Regions from separate parts of the Lysinibacillus sp. GbtcB16 genome, predicted to be linked through region 1. Evidence: riboswitches for the same ligand, from Rfam matches in the RefSeq annotation. Region 1 holds a riboswitch; each other region holds the start of a gene.
The links. A riboswitch is a leader RNA that binds a small molecule or an ion and turns the genes downstream of it on or off. The one in region 1 is predicted to bind thiamine pyrophosphate.

Region 1 (3,173 bases):
AACCATGGCCTGTTAAATTCATAATCACTGTTAAGCCATTAGCATTCGCTTCGCGCTCTACAGCTTTACCGATTTGATTTAATTTAGAGCCAGCCTTTACCTTTGTCATAGCACGATCAAAAGCATCTTTGGCAACACGACATAGTTTTTCTTTGTCTTCATAGCCATCACCAACTACAAATGAAATACCCGTGTCCGCAAAGTAGCCATCTAAAGAGCCTGAAACATCGATATTGACAATATCTCCCTCCTGAATAACACGTTTTCCTGGGATACCATGTGCTACTTCCTCGTTGACACTAATACAAGTATATCCTGGGAAGTCATATTCTCCTTTTGGTCCTGAAATGGCACCTGCCTCAGCAAACATTCGACCAGCAATTTCATCTAGTTCAAGTGTTGTGACACCTGGTTTTGTAGCAACCTTCATCGCTTCACGAATCTCTGCACAAATGCGTCCAATTTTTTTAAAAGCTTCAATTTCTTCTTGCGTTTTTACAATCATGTATAACGTCCCTTTCATCTAATATCTACTCTTTAATATAACATAACTTTTTACGCGTATAACGCTAAACGCTTTAAATATTGTATGCCTGCCTTCTTGGCAAAGTGCTAAAAGCGTTATTCTCTTACGACTACATAAAAAACCCCTTCACCAATATGAAGGGGTTGGCATTACGCTTTACGTTGCATTAGCTGTGGAGCCGCTGTGAATAATAACGCTCCCACAATGGCTGTTAATACTGTTGCGGGCAGCATATAGGTACCATTATAAATTATCGAGTAGATCCACGCATTTTGATCGCCGGCATACTCTGCAAAAAATACCGCGCCAGCAGTAGTGTGCGCTGCATATCGCAAGAAGCCTGCAAATACCGTACCTACAATAATATAAAACGCCATTTTTGTTTTGTTTAGTTGACTTGCTGCTTCCAGTAAAGGTCTGCGTACAATGGCTGCTAACCCTACAACTGTGAAAGCAACACCGTAATCTAATAAACCTTGAAGCCAGTGTACTATATAAGCTCCAAACATGGTTTGCATCACACCTACAAGCAAGCCTGTTATTAGGCCAGCTACTAGACCCCAGCGAAATGCAATTAACATAATTGGTACCATGACAAGACTAACAGAGCCACCTTGTGCCCATACTTTAAAGGAGACCTGATCAAGCACAAGGCCAATCGCTGCAAATATTGCAATCTCCACTAGCATTAATAGTCTTTTTTTGTCCATACATATTCTCTCCTTTGTTCCGATGTAGGATACAAGAGCAGGAATAGAAATGCGCTGATTTGATTCTCTCTGACACCTTTTTATTCTTAAGAATGAAAAAACGATGTCAGGACAGAGCCTCACATCGTAAAAGTGTCGGTTTCTATCCACATCCCTACGCAAGTGTTAGCTTACAGGTTCAAAGAGTCAAGGCATTACGTGCCCAGTCTCAGCTGACATCATCAGCTCCCCTTGTGGTCGTTACATCTGAATTTAATTTGAACACTTTCATTGTACGCAAAGCAAGGAATGATTACAACCTCTTCCATACTTAATTTTGAAACTTTACTGTTTTCCATGCGTAAATATTAAAAAAGGAGGTACAACTATGGAGAACCAAAAAATTTTATCTGCCTTTAGTTATCTCAGTATTTTCTTTGCTCCTTTCATCGTACCATTAATTGTTTACTTCGTTACGAAAGATGCTGACATTAAAAGACATTCTATTCGCGCATTAGTGTCCCATCTAATTCCTTTTGTATTTGGGATCTTATTTTTCATTGTTTTTGTCTTTTCTACATTTAGTTTAGACCCTACTTCAAGTAATAGTACAGTCATGATCATTTGGTTCATTTCGTTCGCCATTTACGGAATTGTCTCGCTCGGAATTGTTATATGGAATATTATTCAAGCCGTTCGAGTTATCCGCTAATGTTTTATTTTTAAAATAAACAGGTAGAAGTAATTAAAAAGGAGCTGTGTTTTTGATGAAAGTATCAAAAGTAGTGAAAACCGCTGTTAAATTAGCGCCTATTGTTATACCAATCGTAAAAAAAGTGATGGCAGCAAAAAAAGGGACAACTTCTACAGTCAGTTCTCGAAAAAAATAAAAGGAGGGCGTATTTCCTTAAACCGGAAATACACCTTCCTTTATTTTATTTCAAAATGTGTTTGACTATGTCCATTCAATGTTTTTTCGACATGTAAAACGGCTGGCATCGCTGATTTTAATTCAGGTACATGAGAGATGACACCAATCATTCGTCCAGAATCTTGTAAATCAATTAATGTGTCTATTGCTTTATTTAATGATTCCTCGTCGAGCGAGCCAAAGCCCTCATCGATAAACATTGTTTCAATATGAATATTGCCTTGGAAGCTTTGAATAACATCTGCCATTCCTAGAGCAAGGCTTAATGATGCATTGAACTTTTCACCACCGGATAACGTTTTAACATCTCGTAATTGATCTGTGTAAGCATCATATACATCAAGCCCAAGTCCACTTTGCTTTGCATGCTTTTCAAGCCTGTCTGAACGTCTAAGCTCAAATTGACCATTAGACAAATGATAAAGACGAATATTAGCTGCCTCTGTAATTTGATCTAAATAATTAATTTGAATATATCGTTCAAAGGACAGTTTTTTCGAATTTTGCCCATTTAATAAGCCATACAGCTCCTTCACTCGACCTGCCTCACTCTCAAGTAAACGAAGCTCTCTCTCTGTTTCTTCTACTTTGTTGATGAAGCTTTGACATGATTTCGCAAATCCATCTATTTGTTGAAGTTGTTTAAAGGCATCCTCATAGGCGATTCGGAGATTTTCCACAGTTGCCTCCATCTGGGCTAAATCTTGCTCCTCTTTCCCTTGAAGATGTTTTTCTCCTTCTGAAATTTGAATTTGTAACGTATGAACATGTAACGTGTAATCATTGCATGCCTTCCGAAGTTCCTCTAATTGAGTGGCACTTCTTTTCGCAGTTGCATAGTCTTCGTAGTTCACAAAGCCTGCTTCCTGCATGCTTATTGAAAACTGCTCACGCTTGTCATTCATTTTGAGCTTTAATTCTTCAAAATTCTGTTTGGCGATTTCCACCGCTAGTTTAGCATTACTGGCAGCTTCCTTCGCGGCATGTAAATCTTGCTGGCTTTCCTGCCATAATTTTTGTAAATCCA
Region 2 (3,173 bases), on a different contig from region 1:
CCCCTGTTATATACCAATCACCACGAAATTGTAAATTAGTACGTTCAGGATCATTTAAATATGTTTTAAAAAGTGCAGGTGTTTCTCGATGAACAGCAATATCACCTACTTCTCCTATAGCAACTGGCTCGCCAAAATCGTCTATAATGTCAACGGTATTGCCTGGCGTAGGTTTACCCATCGAACCAACTCTTGCGTCCATACCAACCATAGTCCCTACAAGAAGTGTATTCTCAGTCTGACCATAACCATCTCGCACTTGTAGATGGAAAGTGTCTGAGAATTTTTTAATGACTTCACTGTTCAATGGTTCACCTGCTGAAACAGCTTGTCGAATTGAACTGATGTCATACTCCTGTAAATTTTCAAGTGCTGCCATAAAACGATATTCTGTCGGTGTGCAACATAAGACATTCATCTTAAATTTTTCAAGCAACGCTAAATATGTTGCTGCATCAAACTTTCCTTTATAAACAAATGCAGTGGCACCGCTGCCTAAAATCGCGAGAAACGGACTCCAAATCCATTTTTGCCATCCTGGTGCTGCAGTTGCCCATACAATATCATTTTCTTGTACGCCTAGCCAGTGTGGGGCTGTTGTCCGTAAATGTGCATAGCCCCAGCTATGAGTATGAACAGCAGCTTTCGGGTTACCTGTTGTGCCACTTGTGTAAGCTAAAAAGGCATGGTCTGTACTTTTTGTTGGTGTAGAACTTATGTAAGTTGTTGGTTGCTTTCGCATTTTGTCTACTAACGGCTGCCATGGTTCATGTGCATCTCCGATAACAAATTGCTGTATATTTTGTAGATTTCCTACTTGATCAAATTGCTCAATATAGGGCTCAAAGGCTACTACAGCTTTAGCATCAGCATGATGAATACGATACTCAATATCTTTTGTTCTTAGCATTTCAGAGCTTGGAATGATTGTTAAACCCGCTTTTAATGCAGCAATATAGACAATGTATGCTTCTACTGAGCGTGGTACCATCACTAAAATGACATCACCTTTAGTTAATCCATTTTTTGTAAAGACATGTGCCGCCTGATTCGCTCTTTCAAGTAAATGTGCGTAGGTGATAAATTGTACATCAGAATGCTCATTATAAATAATCAATGCGTTTTTAGTTGAATCCTTTGCATATTTTTCAAATTCATCTGTTATGTTGTACCATTCTGGTGCTACTAATTCTTGTCTATTCATGGCAAATGCCCCCTTTTGTTAAGACACATTATACTCCTTTCTTAGTATTTTCAATGGTTTACACTTGATTTAAGTAAAGTCATGACAACTATCATGCTTAGCTATATGGCATCAGTCACGTTTTGTCGATAGGAAAACTTGCTATTGAATACATACGAAAAGTATGGTACATTTTGGTCAACTAAAAGCAAGATTGCAGGGGGACTCATAAAGAGTTGAGAAGGTAAAACCTGACCCTTTGAACCTGTTAGTTAATACTGACGTAGGGAGCAATGAACATCGTTTTTTCAGATGAAAGGCTCTTTTTCGTGCATTTTTACGTAAAAAGGGCCTTTTTTGCATGCTTACGTCCACCCATAAAGGAGGACTAAAATGATTTTTCAAACAATTCGTCAACAACAACCGCTTATTCACTGTATAACTAATTATGTCGTGGCTAATTTCCAAGCCAATGGTCTATTGGCATTAGGTGCCTCTCCTGTCATGGCTGATGATAGCCATGAGGTTGAGGAAATGGTCGCCAATGCAGACGCTCTTTTAATCAATATTGGTACACTAAATGATCGAATAAAAGAATCAATGCTGTTAGCAGGAAAAAAAGCAAATACCCTTGGCATTCCTGTTATATTAGATCCGGTTGGCGCAGGTGCCACAGTTTATCGCAAGGAAACCGTACATCTATTACTTTCAGCTATTCAATTTGCAGTCATACGTTGTAACAAGGGAGAGCTTGCGGCATTAGCCAATGTGGAATGGCAACAAAAAGGTGTTGATAGTGGTGAGGGATTTATTGACATAGAGACTGAGGCTACATTATTGGCTCAACGCTACAACTGTATAGTCATTGTTACAGGCAAACATGATTTTATGACAGACGGTGTGCATAGCGAATGGATTACAGGTGGAAATTCACAAATGACTGAAGTAACGGGTACAGGCTGTTTACTTAGTGCTATATGTGGAGCAGCCTTCTCTTCAGGAGATGATCCGTACAGCCAATTAGCGGAAACACTCACATACTATAAAAAAGCAGCTGAGTTAGCATCCGCATTTACAGAGGATATTGGGGATATTCAAATTGCTTTGCTTAATGCCTTACATCGTCTTTCAAAGGAGGGTGAGGCTTCATGCATATTGTAACGACAATTGCAGGCTCAGATAGTGGCGGTGGCGCTGGTATTCAGGCTGATTTAAAAACATTCCAGGAATTAGGGGTTTTTGGCACCTCCGTTATTACAGCATTAACTGCTCAAAACACACTTGGTGTAACAGAGGTTTTCCCAATTGAAGTTGACTTTGTTGAAAAACAATTTCATGCATTACTAGAAGATTTTTCGATTACTGCGATTAAAACAGGTATGCTTTATTCCTCGGAAATTATTCAAGGTATTGCACACATTATTGACGATTTAAAAATCCCACTAATCGTTGATCCCGTTATGATTGCAAAAGGTGGAGAAAGCTTATTGCAGCAAGAGGCTATCGAGGCCATGCGCATGTCTTTACTTCCTCTTGCTACAATTGTGACACCAAATATACCGGAAGCAGAGGCACTTACGGGAAAAAAAATAAATCAATTCTCGGATATGGAGGAAATTGCTCAATGCTTTTTCCAACTAGGTGTTCAATGTGTCATCATTAAAGGTGGGCATCTCCCCAATTCGTTATATGCAATTGATTATGTATTTATAAAAAATGACAAATCATTTTCCATGCAGTCTCCTCGTATTACGACGAAAAACACACATGGTACAGGTTGTACATTTTCAGCAGCTATCACTGCTTTTCTTGGTCAAGGTTTGACCATTGAAAAAGCTATTATCGAAGCTAAAAGATTTATACAATTAGCCATTATGCATGATTTAGCCATTGGTAAAGGTCATGGCCCCACAAATCATTTTGCTTATCAGCTGCATAAAGGTGCCTGCGAGGTGAAGTTACTTGAAACGTGAAGATTTACAGCTTTATT
Region 3 (3,173 bases), on a different contig from region 1:
AGCTCCGCCAAGAACAGGATGATTTAAATAAATTGATTGCCAAGCTAGAAGGAATTTTACAAAGCGAGGCCAAGCTTGTACGTGTCATTAAACAAGAATTACTAGATATTAAAAAACGCTTCACAGAGCCGCGTCGCTCGAGAATTGAACAAGAAATAGAAGAAATTAAAATTACATTAGATGTCCTTGTTCCAAGTGAAGAGGTTGTGGTGACTGTCACGAAAGATGGCTATATTAAACGTACTTCTACACGATCCCATGCCGCTTCCAATGGTCAAGATTTTGCGATGAAGGATTCCGATTATTTATTGTATGAAGCAAACTTAAATACGCAGCATCATCTATTGTTATTTACAAATAGAGGGAATTATATTTATCAGCCAGTTCACGAATTGCCTGATATTCGTTGGAAGGACCTTGGTCAGCATATTTCTAGTATTGTGCCAACAAGTGAAGATGAATCAATTATTGCCGTCTATGGCTTTGAAACATTTGAACAACCAAATACGTATATTTTAACTGCTACGAAAGATGGACAAATTAAACGTTCACCGCTCGCAGATTATGCAGTGACGCGTTACTCGAAGCCGATTAAAACAATGAATGTTAAAGCGGGCGATGCAATGATTTATGCATCATTTATGACGGATGATGTGGAATTGCTCTTAACAACTGATACGGCGTATGCTATTCGATTCCCTATCGAGGAATTACCGGTTACTGGTGTGAAAACAGGTGGCGTTAAAGGGATTACGTTAAAAGATGGAGAAGCTTTAGTTGGGGTCAATGTTCTACAGCCAGATGAAACACAATATGTCGTTATTGTGACACAACGAGGGGCTGTCAAGAAAATGAATGTCGCAGAGGTAGAAGTAGCGGGTCGTGCCAAACGCGGCCTTAAAGTCCTAACAGAATTAAAAGCAAATCCTCACCGAATTGTCGCTGTTATTCAAGCGACAGACGATGAACAGGTTGTGATTGAAACTGAAAAAGGCGTCCAAGAATTTATTGATGTTCATGCATTGACGCGTGCTGATCGCCATTCTAATGGTTCATTTAAAGTGGATATTGCAACAGATGGAGCCATTTCCCATGTCTTAACGGCCAAAAAAGAACAAAAACCAAGCTAAAACTATGCCCAGTTTCTATCTAGTAGAGCTGGGCTATTTGTTGGAGTGGAACAACTATCTAAAAATAGCATCTTGTCATTTTAGATCAACTATGGGTATAATAATCATCGAAAAGTTCATAGCGAAAGAATGTAGGGGGGCTAGTTATGGCTAGCTGAGATTGTGTCCGATAGACACTGACCCTTTGAACCTGATTTGGCTCGTACCAGCGTAGGGAACATCTATTCAAAAAAGCAAAAGTTTTGGAGATTGATTGCAATACGTCTGGGAGGAATCCTAGGCGTTTTTTTGTTTTCCAAGCAATATCTTACCAACCGTATATTACGCTTTCTTCTGGTGACAACATTCATTCATGAACACTTTCATATTACAAACTGGGAGGACTTAGCATGAAAAAATGGTTATTTATTCTATTAGCGGCACTATTGATGTTAGTGGGCTGTAGCGACAAGGAGGACAAGCAAGCTGCTGATACAAAGAAAAAGGTGTCAGTGGTTCTCGATTGGACACCAAATACGAATCATACAGGATTGTATGTTGCGAAAAAGCTCGGTTATTTTGAAGATCAGGGCTTAGATGTTGAGATTATTATGCCAGGAGAGGCAGGAGCCGATCAGCTCGTAGCTTCTGGTAAGGCAGAATTTGGCGTGAGCTATCAGGAGGGCATTACACAGGCTCGTGTTCAGGCTGTGCCACTTGTCTCAATAGCGGCCATCATCCAGCATAATACATCTGGATTTGCTTCTGTAGCATCAAAGGGTATTACATCTCCAAAGGACTTTGAAGGAAAAACATATGGTGGTTGGGGAGCGCCACTCGAACAAGCCGTATTACAATCATTAATGCAAAAAGAAAACGCTGATATAAATAAATTAGATATTGTCAATGCGGGAGATTTAGATTTCTTCACGATGATGAAAAAAGACATCGACTTTGCTTGGATTTATTATGCTTGGACAGGGATTGAGGCAGAGCTTCGTGGGGAAAAGATTAATATGCTGTATTTAACAGACTACAGTAATCAGTTAGATTACTATACACCTGTTTTAGCAACTAATGAAAAAATGATTCAAAACAATCCAGACATCGTCAAAGCTTTTGTTGCAGCTGCATCGAAGGGCTATGAATATGCGATCGAGCATCCAAATGAAGCGGCTGATATTTTACTAGAAGCGGCACCTGACTTAGATAAGGAGTTAGTGCATAAAAGCCAAGAGTGGTTGGCTGATAAATATCAGGACGATGCTAAACAATGGGGAGAGCAAAAGTTTTCAGTGTGGGAAAACTATGCTAAATGGATGTCGAGCAACAAAGTATTAGAAGGCGAATTTGATGCTAAACAAGCGTTTACGAATGAGTTTTTACCAAAAAAGGAGGCCAATTAACATGGCAAATTCATTGATCAGTGTCCAAATCATTCCAAAGACAGAAAAGTATGAGGATGTCATCCCTTATGTAGATGCGGCCATTGCAGTTATTGATGCATCTGGTGTGAAGTATGAGGTTCATCCACTTGAAACAACGATGGAGGGTGAGCTTCCAGTGCTTCTTCAAATCATTGAGAAAATGAATGTTAAGATGGTCGAGCTAGGAGCCATTAATGTCATTACACAAGTAAAAATTTTATATCAACCAAACGGGATTACAATGGCTACATTAACGGAGAAATATCAATCATGAAACGGGCATTACAAAAAGGAAGGACGATAATTTTTATCGCCTTCCTCTTATTCATATGGGAGCTTGTTGTGCATATAGCTGATGTTCCTCCTTGGCTCCTTCCAGCACCAAGCATAATTGTAGTAGAAGGCTTTCAATCGTATCAGACGTTCCTGCCACATGCTCTGGCTACCGTGCAATTAGCTTTACTAGGACTTGCTATTGGGGTTGGCTGTGGTCTAACAGTGGCAATTGTTTTGCATCGTTTTACTTTTATTCGGTCATTATTTTATCCGATTCTCATTATGTCGCAAAACATACCGATTCTTGTGTTAGCACCCCTCCTTATTATTTGGTTTGGCTTTGGCTTATTACCAAAGCTTA
Region 4 (3,173 bases), on a different contig from region 1:
GACTATATTCAAAAAGCAATTCTACTAGTAGCCTGTGGTAGATCATCTTCACAGCCCCCTCTCCTATAATCCCTTTGTCTATGTTTAAATTGCTAACAATCATTTGCACTTCTTTATCCATGAAAAGACCATGTATTCTACGTGCCATTACATCTGCTCATCATAGCTTCATCTAAACAATATTATTCACTTTTATCACGCTATTTCATTTCAACAAAAATTGCTTATAGGCAAAAGTCTATACGCTCTCACTTCCCCCTAACTATTCATGTTTATTAATCAATTAGATGATATTCCATTGTGAAGTTTTCTGAGAAAAAAACTTTTCTGAAAAACCATTCTAACGATCGGATCAGTTACAGCAATCTCAACTATTAGCCAGCTATAATTCTTTATGATAGACTGTACTATATTTGATTACATAAAGGGGGTTTTTCGATGACCCAGCAGAAGTCCAATAAGGCGGCTTTGTATATATTAATGTTTAATATGTTTATCGCAATGGGGAGTATTGGAATTATTATTCCTGTAATGCCGGAATATTTAAGAATATTTGGAGCAGCAGGACAAGTTCTAGGCATGCTTATTGCTACGTTCGCCTTGGCTCAATTCGTATTTTCTCCAATTGCTGGGAATCTTTCTGACCTGTATGGGCGGAAAAATTTAATTATTTTCGGTCTTATACTAACAGGACTTGCACAAATCGGTTTTGGCCTCTCTACAGATGTTTGGATGCTCTTTTTGGCACGCTTTTTAGGTGGCCTTGGCTCTGCATTTGTTGCACCTCCTATTATGGCTTTTGTAGCAGACGTGACAACTTATGAAGAACGCGGAAAAGGAATGAGTATGTTAGGAGCTGCAATGTCGTTCGGCTTTATGATTGGCCCTGGAATTGGTGGTTTCCTCGCAAAGGTTAGCTTACATTTTCCATTTTTCATGGCGGGAGCTGCCGCCATTTTAGCGTCTATTTTATCGTACTTTTTATTACCATCTACAAAGCCAAATACTGCGCAAAATAGACAAAAGCAAGATAATCTGGTGAAACAGATGGCTCGCTCTGTACATATGCCTTATTTTGTTATGTTAATTATTATGATGGTATTCTCATTTGGGATTGCTAACTTCCAAACAACCTTATCCCTATTTGTGACAGAAAAATTTAATTACTCACCTGGCGATATTGCTACCATTCTAGTTGTTGGTGGAGCATTTGGGGTAATCGTACAGATGTTTATCATAACGCCACTCTTTAAACGCTTTGGTGAAATGAAAGTAGTTTTGGTCAATTTATTTATTGCCTCCGTTGCTATTTTCTTAATATTATTTGTTTCAGGTTTTGCACTAATATTAGTTGTAGCAACCATTTTCTCAACGGCAACAACGTTAATTCGTCCAGCTGTTAATACACTCATCTCAAAACTTGCTGAAACAGAGCAAGGATTTGCAGCCGGCTTGAACAATGCCTATATGAGTCTTGGAAATATGATTGGACCCGCTTTAGCTGGTTTCTTATTTGACTGGAATATGAATAGTCCTTATATATTTGGTGCCATTATCTTATTAGCCTGCTTCTTCCTTGCCCTGATTTGGACATTGAAAAAGGCACCACAGCTTATGCATCCAGATTCACACTAATCATCAAAGCTTATTGACTATTGATTCAAGTATGTTACACTTCTAAAAAATAGAAAAATTTTTACCACTAGGGGAGTCTTTTAAAGGCTGAGACGTATATGGTTATATACGGACCCTTCGAACCTGATCTAGTTCATGCTAGCGGAGGGAAGTGGCGCTTCTTGCTATTTTCAGTGTATAAGCAAGGCCGCTTCCTGTCGTTTGAAGGAAGCGGCTTTTTTCATTTTCCTAGTGGCTAAAACGAAAAGGAGCGCACCTATCATGTCTATTCGAAAATTAACAATTATGGCTTTATTAGTAGCGATTGCCGTTGCAGGCTCTACGTTCATCTCCATTCCAACTGGGATTGCTCGTGCCTACCCTATACAGCACGCTATTAACGTAATAGGAGCCATTATACTTGGACCCTTACCTACAGTTGTAGTGGCCTTTGTGACGGCTATCATTCGTATCCTTACAGGAACAGGCTCACTGTTAGCCATTCCTGGTAGTATTATTGGTGCATTATGCGCAGGGCTTGCCTATAAATATAGCTGTAAAATGTGGTTAGCCGGTATGGGTGAAGTGATCGGCACTGGTCTTCTCGCATCACTTGTAGCAGTACCCTATGCAAAGATACTTATGGGCACATCCGTAGCGGCCTTATTTTTCATGCCTGCCTTTTTAATATCAAGTTCAATTGGAGCAATCTTAGGTATTGTAGTAGCTAGCAGTTTGCGTAAAACGGTGCTAGTAAAATATTTTAATTCCCGCTCTCTTTATTAAAGAACGTCGTTGATATAACTTAGAGGATTTCTCTCCATGCATATATACAAAAAGCAGTGCGAAATAATTCACACTGCTTTCATCTAACTAAATTATTGGCGTTTTTTCATACCCTTTAATAATTGTGCTACATTCGTATCTTCTGCCTGTACGGGGGGATTTTCTACAAGTTGCCCCTTTTTCTTTGGCTTCGTTAGGAAATTCCAGCCAAAGCGTCTTATTGTAATATCAATAAAGAATAAGAGCATACCTGCAAGGAGAAGCCATGTCGCAATGTTTTGACGATCCGCCCCTCGCTTTGTAAAGTCACGGAACACTTCTTGTGGTTCTTTTAAAACAGCACCACCAGTTTGTTCGGTTAATTCTTCTATTAATTTATCATTAGCAGGAAGAAGTTCATACTCAGCACTATAGGGAACACTTAATCCAGCCTGATAAATCGTTTCCTTTTCATCAGCGATACGGAAGAAGATTAACCCCGGGTCAGCTTGTACTACAGCACGAACCTGAGAGGCTGATATAGTTTCAAGCTGTGTGTCTAACTCTTCACCAGCTTCATTAACCGCAACAATATCTAAAAAGGCTGCTTCATTTGTAGGATCTGTAATCATAAAGGACCCATCTGATTCTATTCTTACATCATAGGCAACATCATTATAACTTGGGAGCATTTGTGAAATAAGCGTTTGCCAAAATGTGCCCCAGTTTTGCCATCTTGCCCAGTCGCCTGACCACTTTCCTGTTGAATCAGAAGTGAATGCGAATGTTTTGCC

Region 2: it holds a riboswitch for thiamine pyrophosphate, as region 1 does, so the genes downstream of both, thiM (hydroxyethylthiazole kinase) here and thiT (energy-coupled thiamine transporter ThiT) in region 1, are expected to answer to the same signal.
Region 3: it holds a riboswitch for thiamine pyrophosphate, as region 1 does, so the genes downstream of both, KVT27_RS09215 (ABC transporter substrate-binding protein) here and thiT (energy-coupled thiamine transporter ThiT) in region 1, are expected to answer to the same signal.
Region 4: it holds a riboswitch for thiamine pyrophosphate, as region 1 does, so the genes downstream of both, thiW (energy coupling factor transporter S component ThiW) here and thiT (energy-coupled thiamine transporter ThiT) in region 1, are expected to answer to the same signal.

What each region holds. Positions count from the first base shown of each region.
Region 1 covers NZ_JAGXJV010000007.1:48,731-51,903, forward strand. The annotation lists gene map (type I methionyl aminopeptidase) at 1-505, opposite strand, end outside; gene thiT (energy-coupled thiamine transporter ThiT) at 676-1,236, opposite strand; TPP riboswitch at 1,371-1,478, opposite strand; gene KVT27_RS19065 (magnetosome magnetite crystal formation protein family) at 1,604-1,927, shown strand; gene KVT27_RS27105 (hypothetical protein) at 1,980-2,105, shown strand; gene KVT27_RS19070 (AAA family ATPase) at 2,146-3,173, opposite strand, start outside.
Region 2 covers NZ_JAGXJV010000002.1:134,908-138,080, reverse strand. The annotation lists gene mbcS (acyl-CoA synthetase MbcS) at 1-1,204, opposite strand, end outside; TPP riboswitch at 1,392-1,490, shown strand; gene thiM (hydroxyethylthiazole kinase) at 1,577-2,344, shown strand; gene thiD (bifunctional hydroxymethylpyrimidine kinase/phosphomethylpyrimidine kinase) at 2,332-3,156, shown strand; gene thiE (thiamine phosphate synthase) at 3,146-3,173, shown strand, end outside.
Region 3 covers NZ_JAGXJV010000001.1:1,837,637-1,840,809, reverse strand. The annotation lists gene parC (DNA topoisomerase IV subunit A) at 1-1,130, shown strand, start outside; TPP riboswitch at 1,254-1,364, shown strand; gene KVT27_RS09215 (ABC transporter substrate-binding protein) at 1,520-2,515, shown strand; gene KVT27_RS09210 (thiamine-binding protein) at 2,517-2,810, shown strand; gene KVT27_RS09205 (ABC transporter permease) at 2,807-3,173, shown strand, end outside.
Region 4 covers NZ_JAGXJV010000001.1:246,951-250,123, reverse strand. The annotation lists gene KVT27_RS01230 (MFS transporter) at 439-1,635, shown strand; TPP riboswitch at 1,695-1,802, shown strand; gene thiW (energy coupling factor transporter S component ThiW) at 1,897-2,400, shown strand; gene KVT27_RS01220 (VWA domain-containing protein) at 2,493-3,173, opposite strand, start outside.